DNA from 2 places in the Methylobacterium sp. ME121 genome. Region 2 is predicted to be linked to the other one. Evidence: predicted binding sites of a transcription regulator. Region 2 holds the regulator's gene; the other holds the start of a gene.
The links. The regulator LexA, encoded in region 2, represses DNA repair genes until DNA is damaged. The targets are predictions, from matches to a motif close to TGTTCNNNNTGTGTTCNG.
Positions count from the first base shown of each region.

Region 1: ME121_RS16970 (ATP-dependent helicase) is a predicted target of LexA. The motif match lies at 3,110-3,127, and genes of this name have one in related genera.

Region 1 is NZ_BBUX01000025.1:53,363-68,136, forward strand. Features, by position in the region: gene ME121_RS16965 (PhoH family protein) at 1-292, opposite strand, end outside; gene ME121_RS16970 (ATP-dependent helicase) at 706-3,099, opposite strand; gene ME121_RS16975 (AsmA family protein) at 3,522-6,977, shown strand; gene ME121_RS16980 (S9 family peptidase) at 7,172-9,307, opposite strand; gene ME121_RS16985 (porin) at 9,772-11,469, shown strand; gene ME121_RS16990 (hypothetical protein) at 11,583-11,807, shown strand; gene ME121_RS16995 (DUF6456 domain-containing protein) at 11,901-12,749, shown strand; gene ME121_RS17000 (SufE family protein) at 12,765-13,193, opposite strand; gene ME121_RS17005 (sensor histidine kinase) at 13,274-14,365, opposite strand.
Region 2 is NZ_BBUX01000010.1:36,593-52,620, reverse strand. Features, by position in the region: partial or broken gene ME121_RS09630 (ComEC/Rec2 family competence protein) at 1-1,169, shown strand, start outside; gene lexA (transcriptional repressor LexA) at 1,163-1,891, opposite strand; gene ME121_RS09620 (hypothetical protein) at 2,141-2,590, shown strand; gene ME121_RS09615 (hypothetical protein) at 2,609-2,824, opposite strand; gene ME121_RS09610 (NRAMP family divalent metal transporter) at 2,905-4,146, shown strand; gene fae (formaldehyde-activating enzyme) at 4,209-4,748, shown strand; gene ME121_RS09600 (hypothetical protein) at 4,788-5,252, opposite strand; gene ME121_RS09595 (error-prone DNA polymerase) at 5,297-8,587, opposite strand; gene ME121_RS09590 (Y-family DNA polymerase) at 8,584-10,311, opposite strand; gene ME121_RS09585 (ImuA family protein) at 10,238-11,023, opposite strand; gene ME121_RS09580 (collagen-like domain-containing protein) at 11,249-12,175, shown strand; gene ME121_RS09575 (TIGR03862 family flavoprotein) at 12,201-13,418, opposite strand; gene ME121_RS09570 (MDR family MFS transporter) at 13,676-15,214, shown strand; gene ME121_RS09565 (TerC family protein) at 15,572-16,028, shown strand, end outside.

The DNA of each region.
Region 1 (14,774 bases), on a different contig from region 2:
AGTAGCCCAGCGACCGGCCCGAGGGCACGTTCGGGCGGGTGATGACGACCTTGGCGATGCGGCGCTGGCGGAGCTGGTCCGCCGCGCGGGTGCCGGCGATGAAGGTCTTGCCGGTGCCGGCGGGCCCCAGGACGATGACCTGCGGCGAGCGGGCGAGGGCGTCGAGGTACTCGGCTTGGCGCTCGGTGAGCGGTTGGATGGGAGCGAGATTGCGTTCTTCGTCGAAGCGTGTGCGATGAATGCGGGACGTGCGGTCTTCAACCAGTTCAAGTCGTGCGCGGCGTCTCTTCATGGATGTACACTCCAACGGGACTTGCCAACCTGGATCTGTATCTGAACTGCCGTTTACCTGCGTGCTCCCGGGTCTACTCGTTTGCGGAACTTAATACCGGCCCCAGGCCGAAGGTTCCGCCCCGCGCTCGTCCGCCTGTGGAGAGCGTCACGACGTTCCGTGCGCGGCCGAATACGCGATGCAACTGACGCACCATCGCGATTCGCGCCCGACGATTGCGCGTCGGGTGTGACTAAGGGGTGACGGTCGGTCGAGAGGCTTCGGAAAAGCCGCGCGGCTGGCGCGGATGCATCAGGTTCGGGACGGTGGTGTCGCGGTGACGCGGCATCCGGCACGATCGCGATCCTCCCCGCCCGCACGGGCGAAGCCGGCCGACCCTGCCGCCCTGACACGTCCGGGCTTGGTCGGCGGGACTAGCTCGATCCGGCCTGGACGAAGCTGTCGAGGACCATCTTCCGGCCGGCCTTGTCGAAGTCAACGGTCAGCTTGTTGCCGTCGACCGCGGCGACCGTTCCGGGGCCGAACTTGGTGTGGAAGACCCGCTGGCCGGCCTGGAAGGCCGAGGGCGCGCCGGTCGACTTGGCGATCAGCTCGCCCTCGATCTGGCGCGGACCGCCCGCTTGGCCGCCGGACCGGCCGCCCGGGGCCGCCGCGCGGAAGCCGCCCGCGGCGCCGAACCCGGACCGGCCGCCCGACGCGGTGTTGGCCTGCGCCCGCTGCCAGCCCGGCGTGCCGTAGCTCGACCCGAACGGCGCCGGGTTGCGGTCGAACCGCGAGGCGCCGGCGGAGAAGTGGGCGGGGGCCTCGACCACGTCGACCGCCGTCTCGGGCAGCTCGTCGATGAACCGGGACGGGATGGTCGAGGACCAGAGCCCGTGGATGCGCCGGTTGACCGCGAAGGACAGCTTCGCGCGCTTGCGCGCCCGGGTCAGGCCGACATGGGCGAGGCGCCGCTCCTCCTCCAGGCCCGCCCGGCCGCTCTCGTCCAGCGCGCGCTGGTTCGGGAACAGGCCGTCCTCCCAGCCGGGAAGGAACACGGTGTCGAACTCGAGCCCCTTGGCGGCGTGGAGCGTCATCAGCGAGACCCGCTCGGCGCCCTCGGCCTCGGAGGCCTCCATCACCAGGGAGACGTGCTCCAGGAAGGCCGCGAGGTCGGGGAACTCCTCCATGGAGCGGACGAATTCCTTCAGGTTCTCCAGCCGGCCGGCGGCGTCGGCGGAGCGGTCCTTCTGCCACATCTCGGTGTAGCCGGACTCCTCAAGGATGGTCTGCGCGACCTCGCTGTGCGGCTGCGATTCCACGAGCCGCGCCCACCGCGAGAAACTCTCGGTGAGCGCCCGCAGGGTGGAGCGGACCCGGGGCTTCAGCTCGTCGGTCTCGCACAGGCGCTCCGCGGCGATCCGCAGCGGCAGCCGGTTGGCGCGGCCGTAGGTGTGGAGCTGCTGCAGGGTGGCGTCGCCCAGGCCGCGCTTCGGCGTGTTCACGATCCGCTCGAAGGCGAGGTCGTCGCTGACGTTCACGGTGGCGCGCAGGTAGGCCAGCGCGTCGCGGATCTCGGCGCGCTCGTAGAAGCGCGGGCCGCCGATGACCCGGTAGGGCAGCCCGAGCTGGACGAACCGGTCCTCGATCTCGCGCATCTGCGCGGAGATCCGCACCAGCACGGCGATCTCCGACAGGGGGTGCTGCTTGGACTGGAGGGATTCGATCGACTCGGCGAGCATCCGCGCCTCCTCCTCGGAATCCCACGCGCCCGTGACGGTGACGCGCTCGCCCGGCTCGTCGTCCGTGCGCAGGGTCTTGCCGAGGCGGCTCTCATTCTTGGCGATCAGCCCGGAGGCGGCGGCCAGGATGTGGCCGGTGGAGCGGTAGTTGCGCTCCAGCCGCACCACCACCGCGCCCGGGAAGTCGTGCTCGAAGCGCAGGATGTTGTCGACCTCGGCGCCGCGCCAGCCGTAGATCGACTGGTCGTCGTCGCCCACGCAGGCGATGTTCTTCCGGGCCTGCGCCAGCAGGCGCAGCCACAGGTACTGGGCGACGTTGGTGTCCTGGTACTCGTCGACCAGGATGTAGCGGAACCGGTCCTGGTAATTGGCCAGGACGTCGGGGTTCTCCCGCCAGAGCTTGAGGCAGAGCAGCAGGAGATCGCCGAAATCGACGGCGTTCAGCGTCGCGAGCCGGGCCTGGTAGGCCGTGTAGAGGGCGCCGCCCTTGCCGAACGCGAAGGCCGCGGCCTCGCCCGGGGGCACCTGCTCGGGGCCGAGGCCGCGGTTCTTCCAGCCGTCGACGGCGTGCGACAGGGCCCGGGCCGGCCAGCGCTTCTCGTCGACGTTCTGGTCGGCGATGACCTGCTTCATCAGCCGGAGCTGGTCGTCGGTGCCGAGGATGGTGAAGTCGGATTTGAGCCCGACCAGCTCGGCGTGGCGGCGCAGGATCTTGGTGCCGATGGCGTGGAAGGTGCCGAGCCAGGGCATGCCCTCGCCGGCCGGCCCGATCAGCGCGCCGATCCGGTGCTTCATCTCCCGGGCGGCCTTGTTGGTGAAGGTCACCGCCAGGATGTCGAAGGGACGCGCCCGCCCGGTGGCGATCAGGTGGGCGATGCGGGTGGTCAGCACCCGGGTCTTGCCGGTGCCGGCGCCGGCCAGCACCAGGACCGGGCCCTCCGTGGTCTCGACGGCGCGGCGCTGCTCGGGGTTCAGCCCCTCGAGGTAGCCGGCCGCCTCGCGGCGGAGGGCGCCCATGGCGCGGGCGGCGATGGACGTGGCGGGCGCGCCGTCCCCGGCGGCCTGCGGATGCGGACGGTTCTGCATCCCGCTTCCCTGGACCAAATCGCGAACGGCGTCGAGGCCGTTCGCGCCGCGAAGGGGGGCGGAGCCATGAAACGCGGCTGCCCGCGCCGGGACGATCCGGGGTCTGCAGGCGCGCGCCGCCTTCCCCTCGGCGGCCGCGGATCGGCACGTGTGCGACCGGGGGGCGCCAGCCGCGGAGCGCGACGAGCCCCCTCTCCTCCACGGGAGAGGGGACCCGCGCCGGGTCCGGAGGCCGCAGGCCCGGCGTGCCGCGAGCCGCCTCGCGCGCGCAGCCCGAGAGCCGCTCCCGACCGTGGCATCGCCGCTGGCGCCCCCGGCGGCTTATCGTGCTATGGCCGTGGCGACTGACTCGCGGGGGCACGCGGGGCACGGCGGCCCGGTGAGGTCGCGGCCTCGCGCAGAGATGGTGCGGAACGGGACCATTGCGTGATCTTCTGACCGCGCTGGCGTGCGCCGTCATCCTGGTTCTCGTGGCGGCGCTCGCGGTCCCGCCCTTCGTCGACTGGCAGGCCCATCGCGGGCTGGTCGAGCGGGCGCTCGCCCGGTCCCTGGGCGTTCCAGTCCGGACCGACGGCCGGATCGAGGTCCGCCTGCTGCCGTCGCCGCGGCTGCGCGTCGACCGCCTGCATCTCGGCACCGATCCGGACCGCCCGAGCCTGGATGCCCGGTTCGTCAAGGCCGAGATCGCCCTCGCGCCGCTCCTGAAGGGCGAGTTCCGCTTCACCGAGACCCGGATCGGCCGGGCCGAGATCAAGCTCCCGGTCGCCGGCCCGGACACGCTGAAGCTGCCGCCCGATTTCGGCGGAGCCCTGCGCGACCGCGACCTCGCCATCGAGAACCTGCAGATCCAGCAGTTCCTCGTCACCACGCAGGTCCCCGCCACCGGGCGGACCGACCAGCTCTACGTCCAGGACCTCCGCCTGCAGGCGCCGGCCCTGGTCGGGCCCTGGCGGATCGAGGGGACGAGCGGCGGCATCCCGTTCCGGGCGGTCAGTGGCACGCCGGGGCCGGACGGGCGCCTCGCCGCCAAGATCTCGGGCGGCGGCGACGCGGCGCCGCGCTTCGAGGCGGACGCGCGGTTCGGCCTCGCCCCTGCCGAGGCCGGCGGCACCCAGGTCGAGGCCGAGGGCTCCGCCCGCCTCGTCGTCGGGCCGCCGACCCAGGCGGCCGGCGCCTACCTGCCGTTCTCGCTGGCCGGCACCTTCAAGGCCCGGGGCACGCAGGTGCGGTTCGAGGCCATCGACCTCGCCATCGACCCCGGCGGCCGGGCCCTGCGGCTCGGCGGCACCGGACGGCTCGACCTGCGCCAGTGGCGCGCCGGTCTGACCCTGGACGCCCGCCGCCTCGACCTCGACGCCTTCCTGGCCTCGGCGGAGGGGCAGAACCTGATCGCCCGCGGCCTGCCGCGCTCGGCCGGCAGCCTGCCGGCGATGCTCGACCTCGACCTCACCGTGGGCAGCGCCGTTCTGGGCGGCGAGGACTGGTCGAACCTCGCCCTCACCGGCACCCTGGAGCGGGCCGGCGGCCTGCTGCTGCGCCGCTTCGCGGTGACCGGCCCGGCCGAGTCCACCGTGACGGCGAGCGGGCAGGTCGAGACGGCGCCGCTGCGCTTCTCCGGTCCGGTGGCGCTCGCCGCCCCCGACTCGGAGGCGCTCGGCCGCTACCTCCGCCGCCTCGGCGCCGAGGGGCCGCTCGTCGCGCTCCTCGACGGGCGGAAGATCGAGGCCGCCGCCGACCTGTCGGCCGCCGGCACCGGCCTGTCCCTGCGCAACATGCGCCTGGGCCTCGGGCCGGCGCGGATCACCGGCAACGCCCGCTACACCGCCGCCGAGGGCACCGAGCGCGGCCGGTTCGAGGCCCAGATCCGCGCCACCGGCCTCGACATCGCCGGCCTGCCGCCCCTCGGGACGGCGCTCGGCACCCTGCGCGACACCGACCTCGCCCTGACCCTGGAGGCCAAGGACGTCCGGTTCGGCGCCGCGGGCTCCGGCACCGGCACGATCGCGGCGCGGATCCAGTCGGACGGCGCCGGCCTCACGGTCGACAGCCTCGACGTCACCGACCTCGCCGGCGCCAGCGCCCGGCTGTCCGGGCAGATCGGCGCGGACGGGACCGGCCGCGTCTCCGGGCGCCTGAAGGCGCCGGCGGCGGCGCCCCTGCTCGGCCTGCTCGAGCGGGTCTGGCTGGGCGAGATCCGCCTGCTGCCCGCCTTCCTGCGGGACGCGCCCCTCGACCTCGCCGTCACCCTCGACCGGGAGGGCGGCGCGGCCGCGGCCCTGCGGACCCAGGCCCGGGGCAGCGCCGGTGGCGGCACCCTCGACCTGACGCTCGCGAGCCGCGGCGCGCGGATCGAGGGCGGCACCGCCACGCTCGCGGCGCCGCGGGCCGGGCCGTGGTTCGGCCGCACCGACATCCCGGGGCTCCAGCAGCCCGCCGAGCTGCACCTGACCGCCGAGAGGCCGGACGGCCAGGCCCTCGCCCTGACGGCGAACGGCACGGTCGCGGGCCTGCGGCTCGCCACCGGCCGCCCGATCCTGGTCGGTCCCGACTTCGTCCCGACCGGCGGCACGCTCCGCGCCGACACGGCGGACCTGGCGCCGTTCCTGACGCTGGCCGGCGCCGCGACCCTGGCGCCGGGGGCGTGGCCGGCCGACCTCACCGTCACGCTGTCGCGGCAGCAGGGCGAGGCCGCCGCCGCGCTCGCCGGCACGGTGGCGGGCGCGGGGGTGAACGGGACGCTGCTGCGGGCGGCGGGCGGGGCCCTGCACGGCCGCCTCGCCCTCGACCGGCTGTCGATCCCGCAGCTCGCCGCCGCCCTGGTGATCCCGCCGGGCGCCAACGGCGCGTTCGCGCCGCCGACCGCCCACCCGGCCGTGTCCCTCGACGTCCGCGTCGCCAGCCTGGATCTCGGCCGCGGCCTCGTCGCCACCGACGCGGCCGCCGCCCTCGGCCTCGCCGACGCGGGCCTCACCCTGCGCGACCTGACCGGCAAGCTCGCCGGCGGCCGGCTCGCGGGCTCGGTGACGGTCGCCCGGCCCGGGGCCGGGGCCTCGGTCTCGGGCTCGGGCAGCCTCGACGACGCGGCGCTCCCGATCCTGGCCGGCGGACCGTTCGGCGGCCGCCTGAGCGCCGACCTGCGCTTCGCCGCCACGGCCGAGACCCTGTCGGGCCTCGCCGACAGCCTCTCGGGCAGCGGCGCGCTCACCCTGACGGACCTGAGCCTGCCCGCGGCCGATCCCGCGGCCCTCGGCCGGGCGCTGGCCCGCGCGGCCGAGATGGACGACCCGCTCCGCGAGGGGCGACTCCAGGCCCTGGTCACCGAGGAGCTCGCCCGGGGCGGCGCGCAGGCGCGGGGATCCGCCCGGGCCGCCGCCACCGTCGTGGGGGGCGTGCTGCGGGCCGGGCCGTTCGACCTCGATCTCGGGCCGGCCCGCTGGGCCGGCACCGTCGGCTACGACCTGCGCGCCGGCCGCCTCGACGTCCGCGGCACGCTCGTGGGCGGCCCGGTGCCCCGCGGCTGGAATGCCGGTCCGCCCGCGGTCCAGTTCGGCCTGACCGGGCCCCTGAGCGCGCCGGAGCGCGCGCTCGACGTCGGCACCCTGTCGAACGGCCTCGCGGCCTTCGTGCTCCAGCGCGAGCTGGAGACGATCGAGCTGACCGAGGCCGACCAGGTGGAGCGTCAGCGCCGCCGCGCCCGGATCGAGATGGACCGCGCCCGCGCGGCGGCCCTCAAGGCCGCGGCCGAGAAGGCCGCCGCCGACAGGGCTGCCGCCGACAAGGCCACCGCCGACAAGGCCGCCGAGGAGGCGGCGAAGCGAGCCCGCAATCCGGAGGAGGGGGTCGCCCAGCCGCCGGCGCCCGCCGAGGCCCGGCCGTGAAGCCCCGGCCGCGTCCCGACGGACCGGGGCGACGCGGAGGCCGCGAAGGGGCCGTCCAGAGCCCACGGTGACCCCCGGAGCCCGCCTCCGAGGCCCGCCGGGGCGGGCACCGCGGGATGAGGGTGTGGAAGGGGGCGATCACCCCGAGAGCCTCGGGCGCAGCACCCGTCGCGGGCGCCGCGCCCGCGCGGCGCTCAGGCCTTGCCCACCGCCATGAGCGCGAAGGCGTAGATCAGCGCCACCTCCTCCAGCCGGTCGAACCGGCCGGCGGCACCGCCGTGGCCGGCCTCCATGTTGATCCGCAGGAGCACCGGCCCGCCGCCCGTCATGGTGGCGCGCAGCCGCGCGACCCACTTGGCCGGCTCCCAGTAGGTCACCCGCGGGTCGGTGAGCCCGCCGAGCGCCAGGATCGCCGGGTAGTCCTTGGCGGCGACGTTGTCGTAGGGCGAGTACGACAGGATCGTCCGGAAGGCGGTCTCGCTCTCGCCCGGGTTGCCCCATTCGGGCCATTCCGGCGGCGTCAGCGGCAGCTCCGCGTCCAGCATGGTGTTGAGCACGTCGACGAAGGGCACGTCGGCGACGATCCCGGCGAACAGCTCCGGCGCGAGGTTGGCCACCGCCCCCATCAGCATCCCGCCGGCCGACCCGCCGTGGGCGACGATGCGCTTCTCGGACGTGTAGCGGGCCTCGATCAGCGCCCGCGCGCAGGCGATGAAGTCCGTGAAGGTGTTGGGCTTCTTCTCGCGCTTGCCGTCGAGGTACCAGCGCCAGCCCTTCTCGGTGCCGCCGCGGATATGGGCGATCGCGTAGACGAAGCCGCGGTCGACGAGGCTCAGCAGGTTCGTGCGGAACGCCGCGGGCATCAGCGTGCCGTAGGAGCCGTAGCCGTAGAGCAGCAGCGGCGCGCCGCCGTCGAGGGCGAGGTCTCGGCGATGCAGCAGCGAGATCGGCACCTGCTCGCCGTCGGGCGCGGTGGCGAAGAGCCGCCGGGTCACGTAGGCGGCCGGGTCGTGGCCGCTCGGCACCGCCTGCCGCTTGCGCAGGAGCCGGGTGCGGGCCGCGCAGTCGTAGTCCCAGGTCTCCGACGGGGTCGTCATCGACGAGTAGACGAAGCGGATCGTGGCCGTGTCGAAGGCGAGACCGGCCCGCAGGCCGAGGGAGTAGGCCTCCTCGGCGAAAGCGACCGTGTGCTCGGTACCGTCGGCGAGGTCGCGCACGACGATCCGCGGCCTGGCGTTCTCGATCTCCAGCCGGATCAGGTGGCCGGCCAGCAGGTGCAGGTGGCGGATCATCACCCCGGACCGGTGCGGCACGAGGTCGGTCCAGTGGGCGCGGCCCGGATCGTCGAGCGGCGCGGTGACGATCTTGAAGTCCTCGGCGCCGTCCGCGTTGGTGCGGATGAACAGGCGGTCGCCGCGGTGCTCGACCCCGTAGATCAGCAGCGGCGTGCGCGGCTCGACGAGGCGCAGGCGGGCGTCCTGCGCGTGCCGGTCGAGGAGCCGGACCTCGGAGGTCTCGTGGTCGCTCACCGTCACGTCGAGGAAGGCGCCGGACTGCGTCTTGCCGATGTGGACGAAGTAGCCGGCGTCGGCCTCCGTGTAGACGGTCTCGTCCTCGCTCTGCCCCGTGCCGACGCGGTGGCGCATCACCTTGGCGGGCCGGTGGTTGGCGTCGACCGCCACGTACCAGAAGCTCGCGCCGTCCGCGGCCCAGACCGCCTCGCCGGAGGTCGCCTCGACCCGGTCGTCGAGGTCGAGGCCGGTGGCGACGTCGCGCACCCGGATCGTGTAGAGTTCCGAGCCCTTGGTGTCGACGCTCCAGGCGAGGCGGGCGTGGTCGTCGGAATGGACGGCGGCGGCGATCTCGAAGAACGGCAGGCCCTCGCCCTCGCGGTCGCCGTCGATGAGGATCGTCTCGTCCGGGTCCGGCCCCGACTCGGGCACGTCGGGGGCGGTGGCCGGCCGCCGGCAGATCAGCGGGTGCTGCCCGCCCTCGCGATGGCGCGTGTAGTAGGCGAAGGGCCCGTCGGGCTCGGGGACGCCGCTCTCGTCCTCCTGGATCCGCCCGCGCATCTCGGCGACCAGCTGGCGCCGCAGCTCCGCGCTCCCGGCGAGCGCCGCCTCGGCGAAGGCGTTCTCGGCCTTCAGGTAGGCGGCGATGTCGTCCGGCAGCGCGGCCGGGTCCTTCAGGACCGTCTGCCAGTTCTCGGCCTTCAGCCACGCGTAGTCGTCAATGATCTCCTGCCCGTGGACGCTGAAGCGCCGCGGCCGGGCCTCGGCCACCGGCGCGCCGGTCCTGTGAGCGAGCAAGCCGTGGCCGATCTCCGTCATCGTCTCTCCCGTCGGGTCCTGTCGCGCGCGGGTGTCGCGTCCGGGTGAGCGGATGTGTCCCGCCGGGCGCGCGGATGCAAGGCGTCCGGAGGCGGGGCCGGGGCGGGAGCCCTGTGCCGCCGGCCGGGTCGGCGCGGCCGCGGGACCGGCGCCGACCCGTTGCCTCGCGGCATCGGTGGCGCGGGAAACGGCCGGGCCGCGGACGGGATCCGCGCGTCCGGTCCCGCGCCGGAGCGGCGTCCGGAGCCGCGCCGGGGCGGCCGGATCGGGCGGTCTCGGCGGGGACCGCGAACCCGCCAGGGGCTTGGCGCAGCGGCCGTTTTCCGCCGCGTCCCGGCACCGGATCGCCTCGGGTGCTGCACAGGTCGTGACAAGTCGAGCCGAGCACAGGCCTGAGATAACCGGCCTGGGATTATCCGGCGCCGCGATCCGTCCGACCTAAAGGGGGATGTGCGGATGGTGGAATGGCCGATTCGATGCATGTTGTGTCTGCGGATTACCGGAAACATCGTACGAAGCGTGGGACAACGGGCGTTCTGGCGGGTGTCGCGGGGGTGCTGAGTCTGCCAGTGGCGGCGGCGGAACTTCCCGATCGGCGAAAATCGCAGCTCATCGAGCACGTGCGGATCTGCTCGGCCTACGGCCAAGCCTTCTTCTTCATCCCCGGCACGGATACCTGCCTGCGCCTCTCCGGCCGCGCGCGCTTCGAGTACGCCTACCAGCCCTCCTACAGCCGCTCAGGCACCGCTGCCGCCACCCCGGGGGATTACAGCGGCTACCAGGGCCGGCTCCGGATCAACCTCGATGCCCGGACCCAGACGTCCTACGGGACCCTGCGCGCCTTCCTGCGCCTCGACGCTGGGAGCCGGACCGGCTTCGCCACCATGCATGCCGGCGCGCTGAACCGGATCGGCGGCGCCTTCCCGGCCCTTGGCGTCGACCAGTTCGGGCGGGCCCAGCAGCAGTTCAACGTCGACAAGGCGTTCATCCAGTTCGCCGGCATCACCGCCGGCCGCGCCTCGTCGTTCTTCGATTTCTACGCCCACGACTTCGAGTTCATCGTCTCCACCATCGGCTCGGACAATCCCTCGACCAACCTCGCCGCCTACACGGCGACGCTGGGCAAGGGGCTGTCCGCCTCGCTATCGGTGGAGGACCCGATGTTCCGCCGCACGCCGGTCTACGCGTCCCAGAACGCTCCGGCCTCGGCCTTCCCGAACCCCGGCGCGATCCTCTCGCCCGGGAACCCCGTCGCCCCGATCTTCGTCGGGTACGACGCCGCCGGCCGCCCGACCGGTGTGGGCTTCGTGGACACGGTCCAGCGCAGCCGCATGCCGGACCTCGTCGGCGTGCTGCGCTCCGACCAGTCCTGGGGCTCCGCGCAGCTCTCGGGGGCCGTGCACGAGGTCAACCACGGCCTGCTCAGCAGCGTCGCGTTCGCCGGCTCGAACCTGGGCGCGCCGGTCTCGGTGGGCAACAACCGCGCTCCGGCCGGCGGAGCCTCCGCCCTCGGCTGGGCCGTGCAGGGAGGCGTGAAGATCAACCTGCCGGCGATAGCGACCGGCGACACCCTCTACCTCCAGGGCGCCTACGGGGAGGGCACCGCCCTGTATACCGGCCTGCCGGCCTATAACGGCCCCTGGGCGCAGTCGGCCACGGCGGTGCAGGGGGCGGCCTTCTCCCAGTTCTTCAACGACGGCGTCATCAATCCCTTCACCCAGCGCCTCCAGCTGTCGACGAGCTACTCGTTCACGGCGGCGATGCTGCACTACTGGACGCCCGCGGTCCGCTCCGCCTTCTTCGGCTCCTACGGGGCCCTGAGCTTCGCCCGCGGCGCCCGCGCGGCGCAGGGCGCCTATTTCGGCGTGACCGGGACCGGGCCGGGCACCCCCGGGACGCGGTTCTTCGACCTGAGCCAAGTGCTGCGGGACAGCTACCGCTTCGTCGCCGGCGCCAACCTGATCTGGTCGCCGGTGAAGGAGTTCGATATCGGCGTCGAGGCGATCTACACGCGCTACGGGCCCCGGAGCGGCCGCATCCTCGACCTGGGCCGGTATCCCAACCAGAACGCGGCCTACGTCAACAACCCCGCCAACCCGGTCTCGACCGCCCGCCACGTCGACGTCATCCAGGTGCGCGCGCGCGTGCAGCGGGACTTCTGAGGGCGGCCGCGGGCGGCGAGACCGGCTTGGCCGGGAGCCGGTTCCGACCTCGGGCGTTGAACCGCCGGCCGTGGCACCCATCACGGTCGCCGGTTCGATCCCGAGGTGCCGACATGGACGCGATCCCCGATCCGCAGCCCGATCCGCAGGACGATCAACCCGCCGCAGACCTTGAGCGCGTCAACGATATCCTCGCCGTCTGGGCGGCGCGCTCCGCCGCCGAGAGCGACGCGCTGATCGACCGGTTCGAGGCCATGGGCTACGAGGTCCGCGGCAAGTCCGAGGACGAGATCGCCGACGCCCTGCACCGGCCTCCGACGCGCGCCGCCACGAGATAGCTGTGGGTTGTAGGTAAAAAAGCCTTGACCTTCTAAGTTTTCCTGAGACACTGGGGGCTTCGCACGTCCGTCGTAGCATGAACGGAACAAAACATGAACAAATCTTTCAGGGGCGGCCGTTCAGCCACCGCGGGGGCCCGCCCGCGCGGCGCCGCCGCGGGCGACCTCCCGGCGGAGGCGTCGCGCCTGCTGGCGCGGCTCGGCGAGCCGGGCGCCTACGCGCGGCCCGACCCCCTCGTCGAGGAGGCGCTGGTGACCCGGCGGGGCGGCGACGGGATCTCGGTGGGGAGCGGGCGCTTCGCGGCCGCCTCGGGGCGGGCCCTGGCGGCGGCCGATCTGGCGACGTGGAACGCGGCCGGCACGCGCCTGACGATCAGCGAGGCCGGGCGGGCGCGCCTGCGCCGCGAGGCCAGGCCGGGGGACCTGGCCTTCGCGGACCAGCACCGGGAGCTGGCCGTCGTGCAGGGCGGCGCCGGACCGACCCTGCGCAACGCCGCCGAGAACCCCCTGGCCTGGATGGTGCGCCGGCGCGACCGGGACGGCGCGCCGCTCATCGACGCGGCCGCCTTCGAGGCCGGTGAGCGGCTGCGGCGGGACATGACCGCCGCCGCCCTGCTGCCGCGGATGGGCGCGGATCTCGGGGCGCCCCGGATCGACGGCGGCGGCCCGCGCGACCCGGCCTCCGCGGCCGACCACGTGATCGCGGCCCGGCAGCGGGTGCGCGGCGCCCTCGACGCGGTCGGGAGCGACCTCTCGGGCCTGCTGATCGACCTCTGCGGCTTCCTGAAGGGGCTGGAGCGGATCGAGGCGGAGCGGCGCTGGCCGGCCCGGTCCGCCAAGGTCGTGGCCCGCATCGCCCTGGGGCGGCTCGCCGAGCATTACGGTCTGGAGCGGGAGGCGACCGGGCCGGACCGGGCCCGCTTGCGCCTCTGGCGGGGGTGAGGCCGCCCGGGCCGCTCAGGCCTCGGCGGCGAGCCGGACCGCGTCGCGGTGGATGCGCTCCGCCATCGCCCGCACGCCGTTGGAGCGCTTCGACGTGACGTGGGCGCCGAAGCGGAGCTGTCGGAACAGGTCGAGGCCGTCGGTCTCGGCGGCCTCCCGGGGGGTCTTGCCGGTGTAGAGCGCGATCATCAGCGCCACGAAGCCGCGCACGATGAACGAGTCGCTGAAGCCGTGCAGGACGAGGCGCGGCGTGCCGTCCGCCCGCTCCGCGCGCGTGTCGATCCAGACCTGGCTCTCGCAGCCGTGGACGCGGTTCGCCTCGGTCCGCTCCGACTCGGGCATCGGCGGCAGGGCGCGGCCGAGCTCGATCAGGTATTCGAGCCGCATGTCGTCGTCTTCGACGATCTCGAAATTCTCGATGATGGTGTCGATCGGAGGGAGCATGCTCGGCCGGGTCCGGAGAGGTCTGCGCCGCTATAGGCCGGCCGCGCCGCCGTGGCGACGGGGTCCGGCGCCGCGGGCGCTCATTGCGCGCCGGGCCGCGCCGGCGGCAGGGTCAGCCACAGGGGATCGCCCGGGCTGGCATCGCCCGCCACGGTGATCTCCGCCTGCGCCGCGTAGGCGGCGATGAGGCGGGGGCCGAGCTTCGGGACGTTCGGCCGTCCGGACTCGGCCATGTCGCTCACCCCCGAGACGATCGCGAGCCGCAGGGGCGCGCCGGCCTCGATGTCGATGGCGATGGAGCAGGCGACGTGCTCGGCGGTGGCGTCGAGGCACTCGGCCACGATCTCCGCGACGATCATGCCCAGCGCGTTGGCGGTGCGCGGCTCCACGAGGCCGTTCCCGGAGCCGCCGACCTGGACGCCGATCCGCCCGGCGCGCCGGAGCTGCCCGAGCCCCGAGGCGAGGCGGTGCAGGTAGTCCTTGAGGTCGATCGACGCGATGTGCGGTGCCTCGTGCAGGTGCTGCTGCACCAGCGCGATCGCCCGGACCCGCTGGCCCAGCGCCTCGAAGCTGCCGCGGCAGGCGTCCGGGGCCGCCCGCCCGTAGAGGCCGATCAGGCTGACCATCACCTGGAGGTTGTTACGGACCCGGTGATAGACCTCGGCCAGCAGCGCCTCCTTCTCGGCCAGCGCGTGCTCGATATGCTCCTCCGCGTGCTTGCGGTCGGTGATGTCGAAGCAGGAGCCGAGATAGCCCTGGAACCGGCCGTCCTCGACGAGCGGGCGGGCCGTGTCGAGGAGCCAGCGGTACTCGCCGTCGTGCCGCCGCAGGCGGAACTCGACGGTGAACGGCGCCCGCGTCGCGAAGGCCTCGGCGACGATCCGGGCGTGGCGCTCGAAATCCTCGGGATGCAGCCCGCTGCGCCAGCCGAGGCCGAGCTCCGCCTCCAGGGGGCGGCCGGTGAATTCCAGCCAGCACTCGTTGTGGTGGATCGCGTGGCCGGCCTCGTCCGAGCGCCACATCATCAGCGGCACGACGTCGGCGAATCGCTTGAAGCTGTCGCTCAGGGCGGCGGCTTCCGCGGTACCCTGTGCCGGACCCCGACCCGGGTTCCCCGCGGGGCCGTTGCCCGGCGAGTCTTCCGCGCCGGACCCTGGTGGCTCACCGACCATTCTGTACCCGATTCACTCTGACGAACTGCGTGAAAGGCGACGCCTGCGTGCGGATGGCGCCGGTCAACGTGTCGACCGGACGGCCGTTCCGGTCCTGAACCGCCTTCAGATCCGCCAGTCAGCGGGACATTAGCGGCAATACCTTTCGAGCCCGTTCAGCATCCCGCCGTCGTGCGGGCCCGCACAGGTCGAACGACCCGCCGCGTGGCCCGGCCGGCGGACCGGCCACATCCCCCGCGCACAACCTGTAGCCGGTCATGGGATAACCGTAGATCGTGCGTGACGCCTCGTCTCAGTTGTGTCTTTTGGCATCAGACACAACCTTGAGGATACCGTGCTGCCTGCCCCGACCGCGACAAGCGCCGCCCGCCGCGGACGGCGCCCTGTCCGTCACCCCCCTCGGAGCGCC
Region 2 (16,028 bases):
ACCTCGCCCTCGCGGCGCTGATCGCGCTCGCCCGGGAGCCGGAGGGCCTGCTCGGCCCGAGCTTCCAGATGTCCTTCGGCGCCGTGGCCGGGCTGATCGCCTGCGCCCGGCTGATCGACGGGCGGCTGTTCGTGCGCCCCGGGGCCGGGCGGATCGGCCGCCTCGTCGGCACCGGCCTCTCGGCGATCACCGGGACCCTGGCCACGACCCTTGTGGCGCAGGTCGCGACCGCGCCCTTCGCCACCTACCACTTCCAGACGGTTCAGCCCTTCGGCCTCGTCGGCAACGCCCTGACCCTGCCGCTCGTCTCCCTGGCGGTGATGCCCGCCGCGGTAATCGGCTGCCTCGCCTATCCCTTCGCCCTCGACCGGCCGGTCTGGTGGCTGATGGGGCAGGCGGTGGCCGGCATGCTGGCGATCTCGGACTGGATCGCCGGGTTCGAGCGGGCGAGCCTGGTGCTGCCGGCCTTCGGCGCCGCAGCGCTGACCCTGCTGACCGCGGGCCTGCTGCTGGCGACGCTGCCGGCCTCCCGCCTGCGCTGGCTCGCCGTGCCGCCGGTCCTGCTCGGCCTCGTCCTCGCGGCCCGGCCCGACCGCTACGACCTCTACGTCGACCGGCAGGGCGCGGGAGCGGCGGTGCGGGGTCCGGACGGGCGGCTCGCGGCCCTCGGAAGCCCCTCCGGCTTCGTCCTCGAGCAGTGGCTGAAGGCGGACGGTGACGGGCGGCGGCCCGCGGCGCTCATCGTCCGGTCGGGCAGCGGGCGCTGCGACCGGCTCGGCTGCACCGCCCGGCTGCCGGACGGGCGGGCGGTCGCCCTCGTCCGGGACAGGCGGGCCTTCCCGGAGGATTGCGCCCGCGCCGCGGTGCTGATCACCTTCCTCGCGGCGCCGCCGACCTGCACGGGCCCCCTGGTGATCGATCGGCAAGTCCTCGCCGCCCGCGGCGCCGTGGCCCTCCGGACCGACGGCGACGGCTTCGCCGCGCGCTTCGCCCGGGACGACGGGCGCGCCGTGCCCTGGCGGCCGGCCCCGGGACGCGATCCGGGACGCGATCCGGGACCGCCGCGGCCGGTCACCGCGGAGCCGGGCGACCGCGCCGCGGAGGACGGGGCCGCCGCGCCGGGCGGAGACCTCGCTCCCGGCGACGCGCCGGCCGAGCCGCTTCAGTAGCGGCGGACGAGGCTGACGAGGCGGCCCTGGATCCGGACCCGGTCGGGCCCGAGCACGCGGGTCTCGTAGGCCGGGTTGGCGGCCTCCAGGGCGATCGAGGAGCCGCGGCGGCGCAGGCGCTTGAGCGTCGCCTCCTCGTCGTCGATCAGCGCCACGATGATGTCGCCGGTATTGGCGGTGTCCTGCTTGCGGATGACCACGAGGTCGCCGTCCAGGATCCCGGCCTCGACCATCGAGTCGCCGCGCACCTCGAGGGCGTAGTGCTCGCCGCCGGCCACGAAGTCCGGCGACAGGGTGATGGCGTGGCTCTGGTTCTGGATCGCCGAGACGGGCGTACCGGCCGCGATCCGGCCCATGACGGGGATCGAGATGGCCCGGCCGGACTCGTCGATCATCCGCGTGCTCGCCGGGGCCGGCGGCTGCTTGGACTTGCCGCCCTCGACCACGCTCGGCGTGAAGCGGCGCGGCTCGGCGGGGGTCTGGGGCGCCGGCGCGGCCTGCGTCAGGCTCTCGGGGATGCGGATCACCTCGATGGCGCGCGCCCGATTCGGCAGGCGCCGGAGAAAGCCGCGCTCCTCCAGCGCCGTGATCAGCCGGTGGATGCCGGATTTCGACTTGAGGTCGAGGGCATCCTTCATCTCGTCGAACGACGGCGGGACGCCGCATTCCTGCATCCGGCTCTGGATGAATCGCAGGAGGTCCAGCTGCTTGCGCGTGAGCATCGACGGGGGACTCGCGGCTTGGCGGACCGCCACGTGACGGTCTCCGAAACAAATCACGAACAGGTTAAACGTTCCGCAAGTGTTCCGCAAGAGCGGCACCGCCACGCTCGGCGCGCTGCGGCGCGCCCGCGGGACAAGGCGGAGAAACGCATTGACGGCGCAAGCGGAGCCGTTTCAATGCACCGCGGTGCCCCGCCGGGCAGGCGGCGGATCCGGGGCGCGGGCTGGGACCCTCTTGGAATGACGAGGATGCGACGACCCGCGGCTCTGCTGCCCCTCGGCCTCGCCGCCCTCGGCCTCGCCGGCTGCACCACCGGGTTCTCCTACATCTCGCGGAACTACGTGGCGCTCACCCCCCAGGTCGTGACGATCGGCTGCAAGGAGCCCTACGAGGTCTACGACAACCGGCAGCTGCGCCGGATGCTGATCGTCTCCAACGCCCTGCGCGAGTACACCGGCTGCAATCTGAGCGAGGTCCGGATCGATCCGGAGCCGGACGCCACCCGGGTGAAGCGCTTCCGCACCGCCGCCCGGGCCTATCTCGACGAGACCGTGCGCGAGGATTGCCGGATCACCGGCGAGACCGTGTTCGATCCGCTGAAGACCGAGTTCGCCTACGCGTGCGACGCGCCGATCGAGAAGCGCGGCACGGTGGTCCCCCGCCTGCCGGGCCGCAACCCCGGCCTCGGGGTGCGCTGACCGGCCGGCGGCGCGCCGTCAGGCGCCCGGCTTCGGGAAGGTCCGCTCAGCCGCGTCCCCGGCGGCGGCGAGCAGGGCGCGGGCGAAGGCCCGGGCCTCGGCCCGGTCGAGCACGATCGCGGCGGTCACCGGCGCGCCGCCGAGGTCGGCGAGGGCGAGTTCCAGGCGCACCCCGTCGGGCACGGCGCTCGCCTGCAGGCTCCAGCCGGAGCCCCGATCCGTGCTCTCCGCCATCTCACGCTCCTCCCGCCTGCCCCGGGAAAACGCCGCAGGCGCCCGCCGGAACCGCCCGTGCGCGGGACTGTTCCCGAGCCGTGCCCAGCGCTTCCCTGCCTCGCCTGTCCGCTTACCTCAAGGCCGCGGGCCCCGGACTCGTGGTGATGCTGGCCGATACCGATGTCGGAAGCCTCATCACGGCGGCCCAGAGCGGGGCGCGCTGGGGCTACGCGCTGCTGCTCCTGCAGATCCTGCTGGTGCCGATCCTGTACGTCGTCCAGGAGCTGACGGTGCGGCTCGGGACCGCCACCGGGCGCGGCCACGGCGCGCTGATCCGGGAGCGGTACGGGCCGGTCTGGGCCTGGATCTCGTACGGCGGCCTCGTGGTCGCCGGCCTCGGCGCCATCGTCACGGAATTCTCCGGCATCGCCGGCATCGGGGACCTGTTCGGGGTGCCGCGGCTCGTGAGCCTCGGCCTGCCGGCCTGCCTGCTCCTCGGGCTCGTCCTCACCGGGAGCTACCGGCGCGTGGAGGTCGTGGCGATCGTGGTCGGACTGTTCGAGCTGGTCTTCGTCGGGCTCGCCGCCGCGGCGCGGCCGAACGTGTCCGAGATCGTCGCCTCCTTCGGGCACATGCCGCTGGGCGACGGTCAGTTCCGGGTGCTGATCGCCGCCAATATCGGCGCGGTGATCATGCCGTGGATGATCTTCTACCAGCAGTCGGCGATCGTCGATAAGGGCCTGGGCTGGGAGCACGCGCGGCGCTCGCGGCTCGACACGCTCGTGGGCGCGGTGATCTCGCAATGCGTGATGGGCGCGATCCTCGTCGCCGCCGCCGCCACGATCGGCAAGGCCGGGCAGGGCAGCGCGAAGGGGCTGGAGACCGTCGGCGACCTCGCGGGCGCCTTCACGCCGGCCCTCGGGCCGTGGCTCGGACAGGTGGTGTTCGGGGTGGGCATCGTCGCGGCGGCCTTCGTGGCGCTCAACGTCGTGGCCCTGGCGCTGGCCTGGGGGTTCGGCGACGTGACCGGCCGGCCCCACTCCCTGGAGCAGTCCCCCCGGGAGGCGCCGGCCTTCTACGGCGCCTTCGCGCTCGCCGTCGCGGCGGGGGCGGGCGCCGTGCAGCTCGTGCCGAACCTCGTGGCGCTCAACATCGCCGTGGAGGTGATGAACGCGCTGCTCCTTCCCCTGGCGCTCGGCCTGCTGATTCTCCTGGCCACCCGGGCCCTGCCCGAGGGACAGCGCGTGGCGGGCGCCTACAAGTGGCTGGTCTACACGGTGTCGGGCCTCACCGTCGCCTTCGCGATGGTCGGCGTCCTGGACGGGGTGGGCCTGCTCTGACGCGATTGACGCAGGGCCCCCGATGATGTCTCCCGCGGGCTCCGATCAGGTGGAGTTCGAACATGCAAGAGATCTGGTTCCGCGCGGGCGAGGCCACGGTGCTGGCGGCCGAGGGCCAGTACACCGACGCCATGCCGGAGGTGCTGATCGGCTCGGTGCGCGGCCCGGTGGGTCAGGCCTTCGCGTCGATGATGGGGCAGGTCCAGGGCCACACGCGGATGTTCGTGGTGCGCGACCTCAACCAGTTGGTGCGCCCGGCCACGATGATGACCACCAAGGCCACGATCCACACGGCCGAGTACGTCGAACTCCTCGGCGGCGTGGTCCAGGCCGCCACCGGCGACGCGATCGTGGACTGCATCATCGAGGGCATCCTGCCCAAGGACGGGCTCGACGAGCTGTGCATGATCATCATGATCTGGCTCGATCCCCGCTGCGCGGAGGACGACAACCTCGACCAGAAGGACCTCTACCGGACGAACTACGAGGCGACGAAGCTCGCCATCGCCCGCGCCCTCAAGGGCGAGCCGACGGTGGACGAGCTGATCGCCAACCGGAAGACCGTGAAGCACTACGCGCTCGACGGCGTGATCGAGTACTGATCGGCCGCGCGGACCGCATCCCGCCGGCTCAGGTAAGCCTCAGCCCGGCGGGATGCGCCCCACCGAGCAGAGGGTGCGCACCGTGCTGCTGCCCGGGTCGGTGTAGCAGGAGGCCGACCAGCCGTTCTGCTGGATGAACGACTTGCGCCGCTCCGCCAGCGCGGTCCGGTAGGCGTTGGCGATGATCGGCTCGACGGTCGCGGCCGGCTCGCCGACGAGGATCTCGGAGGCCACCGACAGGTCGCGGAAGAAGGCCGCCGAGGGGGCCGGCTCGGCGGAGGTCGCCTGCACGATCGGCTCGGCCCGGCAGGTGACGTCGAACTTGATCGGGCCGGCCACGCGGATGTCGATGCTGGGGCCGGCGCGCTTGCCGACCCGGCCGCCGATCGCGCCGGCGATCTGGCGGGTGAGGTCGTCGCAGCTGTCGGCCCGGGCGGCCTCCGCCAGGAGGGGCAGGGCCGCGCAGGCGGCGAGGAGGAGGCGCGGAACGGCGAAGCTCGACATCGCCGCACTCTACGCCCGGCGCGGGGCCTGTCGAGGGGCGCGCCTCAGTGGAAATCCCGGCTGCGGTACACGCGCCGGTCCGGGGGCACGCCGAAATCCGTGTTCTCGGGCGGCAGCCTCATGCCGGCCTCGCGCAGGTCGCGTAAGGAGGCGGTGAGGTCGCGGAACCCCTCCGCCACGAGGTGGACCACCCCGTCCGCCCGCTGGATCCGGCCGCGCACGGCGAGGAACCGGGCCTGCATGGCGGCCCGGCGGTTGGCCTCGAACACCGCCTTCCAGACGATCACGTTGGCGATACCGGTCTCGTCCTCCAGGGTCAGGAAGACCACGCCCTTGGCGGTGCCCGGCCGCTGTCGGATCAGCACGAGGCCCGCCACCGTGACCCGCGCGCCCTGGGGCAGGGCCGGATCGAGATGGGCCCGGACCGGGATCGCGCCGATCCGGGCGAGCCGCCCCCGGAAGAAGGCGACCGGATGCCCCTGCAGGGACAGGCCGGTGGCGGAATAATCCTCGGCCACCGCCTCGGACGGGGCCAGGGCCGGCAGGTCCACAGCCGGCTCGTGCCGGAACAGGCCGTCATCGGCGTGCCAGGCGAAGAGCGGCAGCGGCGCGTCCAGCAGATGGGCCCGGCGCTCGCTCGGATCGGCTCGGGCGGCCTTGCGGGCCGAGGTCCCCTCCAGGGTGCGGACCATCCAGAGGGCGGCGCGCCGGTCGAGGCCGAGCGAGCGGAACGCGTCCGCCTCGGCCAGGCGCTCCAGGGCGTTGCGGGGCAGGGCGAGGGACGCCTGCAGGCCCTCGATGCTGGCGTAGCCGTTGGCGCGCAGCCGCACGAGCCGGCGCATGGCGGCCTCGGGCAGGCCGCGCACCGCGCGCAGGCCGATCCGCACGGCGTGCAAGGCCGGATTCCCGCCCGGCTCCAGGGTGCAGTCCCAGTCGCTGGCGTTGACGCAGACGCCGCGCACCTCGACGCCGTGGGCGCGGGCGTCGCGCACCAGCTGGGCCGGCTGGTAGAAGCCCATGGGCTGGGCGTTGAGGATCGCCGCCAGGAAGACGTCGGGGTGGCGGCACTTCATCCAGGCCGAGGCGTAGACGAGGAGCGCGAAGCTCGCCGCGTGGCTCTCCGGGAAGCCGTAGGTGGAGAAGCCGCGGATCTGCGCGAAGCAGCGCTCGGCGAAGTCCTTCGGGTAGCCCCGGCGGGTCATGCCGCCCACGAACTTGTCCGCGAACCCGCCGATCGAGCCGACATGGCGGAAGGTCGCCATGGCACGGCGCAACCCGTCGGCCTCGGCCGGGGTGAAGCCCGCCGCCGTGATGGCGATCTGCATGGCGTGCTCCTGGAACAGCGGCACCCCGTAGGTCTTCTGCAGGACCTCCTTCAGCTCGTCGGCCGGGCCGTGGTGCGGGTGCGGGGCCGGGTACTCCACCGGGTCGATCCCGGAGCGCCGCCGCAGGTAGGGGTGGACCATGTCGCCCTGGATCGGGCCGGGGCGCACGATCGCGACCTGCACCACGAGGTCGTAGAATTCCTTCGGCTTCAGGCGCGGCAGCATTGACATCTGCGCCCGGCTCTCGACCTGGAACACGCCGACGGAATCGGCCTTCGCCAGCATCGCGTAGGTCGCGGGATCGTCCTGCGGCAGGTCGGCCAGCGTCGCGTAGAAGGTGCCGTGGTCCCGCTCCAAGAAGTCGAGGCCGCGCTTGAGGCAGGTCAGCATGCCGAGCGCCAGCACGTCGACCTTCATCAGCCCGATCGCGTCGATGTCGTCCTTGTCCCACTCGATGAAGGTGCGGTCCGCCATGGCGCCGTTGCCCACCGGCACGGTCTCGTCGAGCCGGCCGCGGGTCAGCACGAAGCCGCCGACGTGCTGCGACAGGTGGCGGGGGAAGCCGATCAGCTGGTGGGCGAGGTCGAGCGCCTGACGGATCGCGGGATTCTCCGGGTCGAGGCCGGCCTCGCGCACGTGCCGGTCCGGCATGCCGGTGCCCCAGGAGCCCCAGACCGTGTCGGCGATCGCCGCGGTCACGTCCTCGGTCAGGCCCAGGACCTTGCCGACCTCGCGGATCGCCATGCGCGGGCGGTAGTGGATCACCGTGGCGCAGAGGGCGGCCCGCTCCCGCCCGTAGCGGGCGTAGAGGTGCTGGATCACCTCCTCGCGGCGCTCGTGCTCGAAATCGACGTCGATGTCGGGCGGCTCGCCGCGGTTCTCCGAGATGAACCGGGCGAAGAGCAGCCGGTGCTTCGACGGGTCCACCGCGGTGATGCCGAGGCAGAAGCACACGGCGGAATTGGCCGCCGAGCCGCGGCCCTGGCAGAGGATGCCCTGGCCGCGGGCGAACTCGACCACGTCGAACAGGGTCAGGAAGTAGCGGGCGTAGTCCATCTTGGCGATGAGCCGCAGCTCCTCGCGGAGCGTCGCCGCGACGGCGTCCGGGACCTCGCCGGCGTAGCGCCAGCGCGCCCGCTCCCAGGTCTTCTCCTCCAGGTATTCCTGCGGCGTGCGCCCGGGGGGCACGGGCTCGTCCGGGTACTCGTAACGCAGCTGCGCCAAGTCGAAGGCGCAGGCCTGCGCGATCTCGACGGTGCGGGCCAGCGCCTCCGGGTGGTCGGCGAACAGCCGCGCCATCTCGGGCGGCGGCTTCAGGTGGCGCTCGGCATTGGCCTCCAGGCGGTAGCCGGCGTCCTCGATCCGGCAGCCTTCGCGGATGCAGGTGACCACGTCCTGGAGCGGGCGCCTGTCGGGATGGTGGTAGAGCGCGTCCGAGACCGCGACCATCGGGGCGCCGGAGGCCGCGCCCAGCTCGGCGAGCAGCCCGAGGCGCCGCCGCTCGTCGCCGCGGCGCGTGTGGCTCGCCCCGAGGAAGGTCCGGCCCGGCGCCGCGGCGGCCAGCGCCTCCAGCCGGGCCCGGAAGCCCTCCGGCAGGCGCCGGGCCGGCGGCATGGCGATGAACATCTGCCCCTCCGAGGCCTCCAGCATCTCGGCGAAGGCGAAGCGGCAATCGCCCTTGCGGACGCGCCGGTTGCCGAGGGTGAGCAGCCGGCAGAGGCGGCCCCAGGCCTCGCGGTCCATCGGGTAGGTGACGGCCTCGAACCCCTCCTCGGTGACGAGGCGCACCCCCGGCAGGATCCGGATCGCGGTGCCCTGCGGTTCGAGGGCGCGGGCCGCCGCGTGCGCGCGCACCACACCGGCCACGGTGTTGCGGTCGGCGATGCCGATGGCCTCGAGGCCGTAGGAAGCCGCCTGCGCGACGAATTCCTGCGGGTGCGCGGCGCCGTGCAGGAAGGAGAAGTTCGTGGTGACGGCGAGCTCGGCGTACGGGAGCTGAGGCGCGGTCACGCGAACAGCCCGTGGACGTACCACGCGGCCGGGCGGTCGGGGGCGTGCGGGCCGTCGCGGTAGAGCCAGAGCCGGTGCCCGGCCTCGCACTCGATGCGGTAGTAATCGCGATCCGCGCCGGGCTCGCGCCACCATTCGGCGGCGATCCGCTCCGGCCCCTCGGCATGGGTGACCCGGTGGATCCGGGCGCGCCAGCGGAAGCGCCGGGGCGGCCCCTCCGGAACGGTCGAGAGCACGTCGAGGGCGGCCTCGCCGCGGGGGAAGATGACCAGGGGGCGGGGCGGGAGGTCTTCGGGCCAGGGGGACGCGCGGGTGCGCGCCTTCCCTTCCATCCCTGTGCGGGAGGTTGCCCCCATCGGGGTCGAACACCGCCCTTGATCGAGGAGCGCACCCGGCCCCCCCTCCCGTGCGGGAGAAGGTCGGGGTGAGGGACGGGAAGCGTCGGGATCGAGCACACCGCCGCCGTGAGAGGCGGTCGCGCCGCGTCCCGCAGGACCTGATCCCTCTCCCTGCCCCTCTCCGGCCACCCAGACCCGGCTCCGGTCGGCCCGCTCGGGCAGGTGGCTCGCCCGGGGCTCGAGCCGCAGGAGCGCCCGCCCGAGGCGCTGCGCCAGGGCATCGGCCAGGACGCCGACCCCGTCGCCCGCGGACGCCGCGCCGAGATCCGTCTGGCGGGCCGGCATGGGACCGGTCACCGTGACGGCGAGCGCCACCGTCTCGAACCCGAAGCCGGCGTCGAGGGCGGAGCCCAGCCGGTCGAGGCGCAGGGAGACGAGGGCCGCGACCCGCTCCGGGCAGCGCTCGGGGCGGGACAGGCCGAGATCGAGGACGCGCAGGGCGCCGTCCACCCGGTGCAGGCTGAGGCGCAGGGCGCAGGCGCCGAGCCCGTCCCGCTCCAGCCGGGGGGCGGTCTCGGCCATCAGGTCCCGGGCGGTCCGGACGATGTCCGCTTGCCGCCCGATCGGGTCGAGGAAGCCGCGCGCGGCGGCGTAGGCGGCGGCCTCCGTCAGGGGCGCCAGCGGCTCGGGCCGGCGGGCCAGGGCCTGATCGAGGCGCAGGAGCAGCGCCGCGCCGAAGCGGCGGGCGAGGGGCCCCCGGGGCAGGGCGTCGAGTTCGCCGATCCGGCGCAGGCCGAGCCGCTTCAGCCCCGCGACCGTACCGGGATCGAGGCGCAGGGCGTCCACGGGGAGAGCCCGCAGGGCCTCGGGGGCCCCGCCCGGCGGCACCACGACCCGGTCGCCCCCGCCATGCCGCGCCAGCGCGAAGGCCCCGCCGGGCGTGTCGGCCAGCGCGATCCCCGCCGGGACGCTGCTCCGCGCGAGCCGGGCGGCCAGGTCCGCGACGAGGTTCGCCTCGCCGCCGCGCAGGTGGCTCGCGCCGGCGACGTCGATGTAGAGCCCGTCCGCCGCCTCACCCGGCCCGAACGGCGCCACGAGGGGCGCGTACCCGCTCGCCCAGCGGCACAGCCGCAGCAGGGCGTCCCGGTCGGCTTCCGGGTCGGCGGGATAGACCTGGAGCGGGACGCCGATCCGCGCCCGGACCCGGCCGAGGGGCTCGCCGACCCGGAGGCCCAGGGCGCGGGCCTCCGGGTCGAGGGCCACGAGCCGCAGCCCGCCGGACCCTTCGGCCGCCACCGCGAGGGGGCCGCGCTCAGGCGCGAGACCCGCCCGCCGCAGCCGCGTCACCGGCCAGTGGCTCAGGCAGATGCAGACGATGCGCGGCATGGTCCCACTCCACAAGCCAGTCGCCGCCCCGCCCGTTGCGGCAGCGGTCGAGCCGCGCCCGCCAGCGCGGCCTGTCCAGGGTCCCGAACCGGTCCCGCGCCGCCGGCGCCGACGCGATCCGCCAGCGGGTGGCGGCCCCGTTGGGCAGGCTGGCGGGCGCCGGCCGCAGGATCAGCAGCAGCGGCGGCGCGGGCCCTTCCGCGGCGAGCTGCAGGCGCCGGCCCGGCTTCAGCGGCAGCCCGTCCCGCAGGAGGCCGATCAGGGCCGTGAGCGCCCGCGCGTGCAGGGCCGCCTCCAGGGCGCGGAACACCTCCGCGTCGCTGCCGGCTTCCAGCAGCAGCAGGCGGCCGGGGTCGAGGCCGAGGCCGGCGAGACCGTGCCCGTAGGGCAGGGGCTGGCCGGGCGCGGCGGCGATCAGCGCCTCTCCGGGCGCCCGGGCGAGGTGGCGGGCGCAGAGCGCCAGGGCGAAGCCCAGGGCCGCGATCGCGTCCGCGGGCTCGGCCGGCGCGATCTCGTGGGGCGGCCCGAGGACGAGGCCGCCGCCGGGCAGGTGCGCGTCGAGGTCCGGCACGCCGAGCGGCAGGACCAGGGACGGATCCCGGCCCCGGTCCGGCGGCGCGAGGCGCACCCGCAGGGCCGCCAGCCGGGCCCGGGGATCGCTCGGCGCGAGCGCCGCCTCGGTCTCGTCCGCAGGGTCCAGCCCCATCTCCATCGGCTCCGGTCATGCTGGACGATAGGAACAGAACAGGAACAGGCACAAACGGTTTCCGCAAGGTCCCGAAATCGCGCGTGGCGGCAGCGGCTTGGCCTGTGGACGGCTGTGGACGCCGGTGGACTCGACAGCCACCTCTGGGTTCGAGGTCACGGTTGACCGCAATCGCAGGGCGAGACCAATGTCCCGACGCCGCGCGCGTGACGCGGCCGGACCGGACCGCGCATGCGCTCAGCCCTCAGCTCAGCCCTCACCCTGACGTTCCTGCTCGCCCTGGCGGGGGCGGCACTCGGCCAGCAGGCGGATCCGCCGGGTGCCGCCGGTCCGGATCCGGCCGCGTCCGCCCCCGCGACGGGGCGGTCTCGCCCGGCCCGCCCGCGGGTCCGCCACGCGCAGGCCCCGAGCCAGCCGATCATGGTCTACGACGCGCGGATCGAGGCCGGCGACCTGCGGATCTCGGGCTCGGTGCGCAAGCCCGGGGCGATCGTGGTGCTGGACGACGACATCTCGATCCAGGCCGACCGGCGCGGCCGGTTCACCTTCCGGCTGCCCTACCGGCCCTCGACCTGCGTGGTGACGCTGAAGGCGGAGCCGGACGAGCGCGAGGCGGTGGTGGCGAACTGCGCGCCCGAGGGGCCGCCCGGACCGCCCGGTCCCCAGGGTGCGGCGGGACCGGCCGGCGAGACGGGCCCCAAGGGTGAGACGGGCCCCAAGGGTGAGACCGGTCCCAAGGGCGAGCAGGGGCCCAGGGGGGATCAGGGGATCAAGGGCGAGCAGGGCCCTCAAGGCGAGCGGGGCCTCAAGGGCGATACGGGTCCCCAGGGCGAGCCCGGCCCGAGAGGAGAGCCCGGTCCCGCGGGCGCGGTCGGCCCACAGGGCGCACCGGGTCCGAAGGGCGACGCGGGCGCCGCGGGCCCACGGGGTCCGGTCGGACCGCAGGGCGGCCCGGGTCCGAAGGGCGAGGCCGCCGCGGCCAGCCTGCGGCCCGTGCGCAAATCCGACTGCCCGGGGGGCTGCACGATCACCTGCGGGACCGGCGAGATGCTGGTCACGGCCCACTGCCTCAAGGGCGGCGCGCCGGTCTACGAGGGGGAGGGCGTCAGCTGCCCGGCGGAGGCGTCCGGCATCGTCGGGTTCTGCACGCGGCCCTGAGGCGGGCAACCCTGATCCCGGCGGCTCAGCCGCCGGTCTCGCGCAGCCAGTCGAGCATCCCGGCGGCGGCCACCCGGCCGCCCGCGAAGGCGCCCTGGAGCAGGTAGCCGCCGGTCGGCGCCTCCCAGTCGAGCATCTCGCCGGCCAGGAACAGGCCGGGATGGGCGCGCAGCATGGACCGCCCGTCGAGGGCGTCGAGCCGGACGCCGCCCGCCGTCGAGATCGCCCGCTCGATCGGCGCGGAGGCGGTGAGGGTGATGGGCGCGGCCTTGATCAGACCGGCGAGGGCCCCGGGCTCCGTCGGGAGGGCGCCGCCGGCCGCCTCGCGCAGCAGACCCGCCGCCGCGGGCGCGAGGCCCGCGGCCTTGCGCAGCCGGGTCCCGGCCGAGTCGCCCGGCCGGGCGCCGGACAGGCGGCGGGCGAGGGCCTCCCGGGTCAGGTCGGGGCGGAGATCCACGACCAGCCGCGCGCTGCCCCCGGCCGCGATCGCCTCCCGCAGGGGGCGCGAGAGAGCGTAGATCGCCCCGCCCTCGATGCCGGCCTCCGTGATCACGGCCTCGCCCCGCACCGTGGTGCCCGCGCAGGTGAGCGCCACCCGCTTCAGCGGCGCGCCGGAGAACCGCTCCCGGAACAGGTCGGACCACGCCGCCGCGAAGCCGGCATTGGCCGGACGCAGGGGCGCCACCGCCACGCCGAGCCCTTCGAGGAGCGGCACCCAGCGCCCGTCCGAGCCGAGGCGGGGCCAGCTGGCCCCGCCCAGCGCCAGCAGGGTGGCGCGGGGGCGGAGGTCCAGGGGACCGTCCGGGGTCTCGAAGCGCAGGCCTTCGGCGATCCCCGTGAGCCGGTGGCGGGTGCGGATCCGGACGCCGAGGCGGTCGAGCCGCGCCAGCCACGCCCGCAGCAGCGGCGAGGCCTTGAAGCTTTGCGGGAAGACGCGCCCGCTCGAGCCGACGAAGGTCGGCTCGCCGAGATTCGCGCACCACGTCCTGAGCGCGTCGGGCGGGAAGGCCGCGATGGCCGCGTCGAGGACGCCGCGCGGATGGTAGCGGGCGAGGAACTCCGCCCGCGCCTCGCTGTGGGTGATGTTGAGGCCGCCGCGCCCGGCGATCAGCAGCTTGCGGGCGACGGACGGCATGCGCTCGTAGACCGTGACCGCGCGGCCGGCCTCCCCCAGCAGCTCGGCCGCGGCGAGCCCGGCCGGCCCGCCGCCCACGATGGCGATTGCATCCCTGTCATCCGGCATGGGCCGGGAGAGCGACAGCCCGGCGCCCTCTGTCAAGGGCGAAGGCCGGATCGGCGCCGGGCGCCATGGGCTGGCCTCCGGCGTTGCGCTAGGAACCGGGTACGTCCGGACCTGCGTTCTTTCCGATCCCGGGCGCCGCGGATACCGGCACACCGGCCCGCGACCGCGGTCCGTCCGCACACCTCCTCATGCCGCCCCAGGCCCCGTCCGCCCCGGACGGTCGGCCGGCACGGTCCGGATCAGAGGCTCTCAGACACGTGGCCAGTCCCGTCGCCGTCACCGAGGTCCAGCCGCAAACCCGGGCGCGGCCGGCCGGCCCGCAGGCCGCGCTCAGCCCCGGCGAGATCCGCGCCATCGTCTACGGGCTGATGACCGCGATGCTGCTCGCGGCCCTCGACCAGACCATCGTGGCGACCGCCATGCCGACCATCGGCCTCGACCTCGGCGACGCCGCGAACCTGCCCTGGATCGTCACCGCCTACCTGCTGGCCTCCACGGCGGTGACCCCGCTCTACGGCAAGCTCAGCGACATCCACGGCCGGCGGATCATGCTGCTGATCGCCATCGCGACCTTCGTGGTCGGCTCGCTCGCCTGCGCGCTCGCGCCCACGATGGTGGCGCTGGCGCTCGCCCGGGGCCTCCAGGGCGTCGGCGGCGGCGGGCTGATCGCCCTGGCGCAGACCATCCTGGCCGACATCATGTCGCCCAAGGAGCGGGCGCGCTACCAGGTGGTGATCGCGGGCGTGTTCGTGACGGCCTCGGTGGCGGGGCCGCTGCTCGGCGGCTTCTTCGCCCAGCACCTGCACTGGTCGCTGATCTTCTGGATCAACCTGCCGATCGGCTGCCTCGCCTTCGCGCTCACCAACGCCAACCTGAAGCGCCTGCCGCGCCACGAGCGCCGCCACCGGCTGGACTATCCCGGCGCCGCCCTGATGGTGGCGGGCTCCGTCACCCTCCTGCTGGCCCTGAGCTGGGGCGGGGTGCGCTATCCCTGGGACTCGGCGCCGGTCCTCGCCCTCCTCGCCGGGGCGGCCGTGCTGGGGGGCGGCTTCGCGGCGCGGCTCGCCACGGCGCCGGAGCCGCTGATCCCCACGGAGGTGCTGAAGGACCGGGTGGTCTACAGCGCGACGCTGGCGGCCTGCTTCGCCATGGGCACCTTCATCGGGCTCACCATCTACGTGCCGATCTTCCTCGAAGGGGTGATCGGGCTCTCGGCGAGCGAGTCCGGCGTGGCCCTGGTGCCGCTGATGATCGGCACCGTCACGGGCGCGACCCTGTCGGGCCGGTCGATGCTGCATTTCCGGCACTACAAGCGGGTACCGCTGGCGATGATGTGCGTCAGTCTCGCCTGCTGCGCCACCATCGCCTGGCAGGGCCGGGCGCTGCCCTTCTGGCTCATGGAGGTGCTGTTCGCGCTGCTCTCCATGGGAATCGGGACGATCCTCCCGCTCTCGACCATCTCGATCCAGAACGCCGTGGAGACGCACCAGCTCGGCATCGCCACCGCCGCGATGAACTTCTTCCGCTCCCTCGGCGGGGCGCTGATCGTGGCGGCCTTCGGGACGATCGTGCTCGGCGGCGCCGCGGGCGGGGCAGGGGGAGGGGCGCACGACGTGGAGAGCCTGATCCGCGGCGCGGACCCGGCCCAGCTCGCCCTGACTTTCCGCTACGTCTTCCTGGCCGCCTGCCTCGGCCTGCTCGGCGCCTTCACGTTCCTGGCGCTGATGGAGGAGCGGCCCCTGCGCGAGCGCACGTCGCCGAAGATGGCCGCCGAGACGCCGGAGGCCTCCACCTGACGGCCCCCGGGGTGGACTTCTGCCGATCCCGCGACGCCGGACCGGGCCGGGATCCCGTCACCGCGCACGCGGGCGGGGCCGAGACGGGAGACCGCTCCGGAGCAGGTCGCGGACGCGTGCGGGTGCTCGCGCCTTCCGGCGGCATCCGGAAGGTGACGCGCTCCTTCGTCGCGCCGGGGCCACGGGGGCCGGATATCGTCACCGGTCCGCGCGCCACGCCGGCGCTCTGCCCTTGATTCGCCCGGATCGCCCCTTACGTCGACCTCATCGGCTGCGGGCCCCTCTGGCGGGCGCTCCTCAGCGCCCGTGATGTCGGAGCCGATGCTTTCCATTCGGAATCAGCATCAGGTCCCGCACATGATGGACGTCCTTACCGTCGTATGGCTCGGCAAGCCGTTGTGGATGTGGCTCGGGTTCCACGTCCTGATCGCCTGCCTGCTCGCCTTCGACCTCGGGCTCCTCCACCGCGACAAGGAGCACGAGATCGGCGTCCGGGAGAGCCTGCTGCTCACCGGCTTCTACCTCGCCCTCGGCCTCGCCTTCGGCGGCTGGATCTGGTGGTATCTCGGGCCGTCCTCCGCCGAGGAATACGTCACCGGCCTCGTGGTCGAGAAGTCGCTGTCGATGGACAACGTCTTCGTCATCGCCATGATTCTCACGGCTCTGGGCGTCCCCCGGGCCGCCCAGCACCGGGTCCTGCTCTGGGGCATCCTGGCGGCCGTGGTGCTGCGCGGCCTGATGATCGGCCTCGGCGCCGCCCTGGTGCACGAGGTGCACTGGGTGCTCTCCCTGTTCGCCGCCTTCCTGATCTACG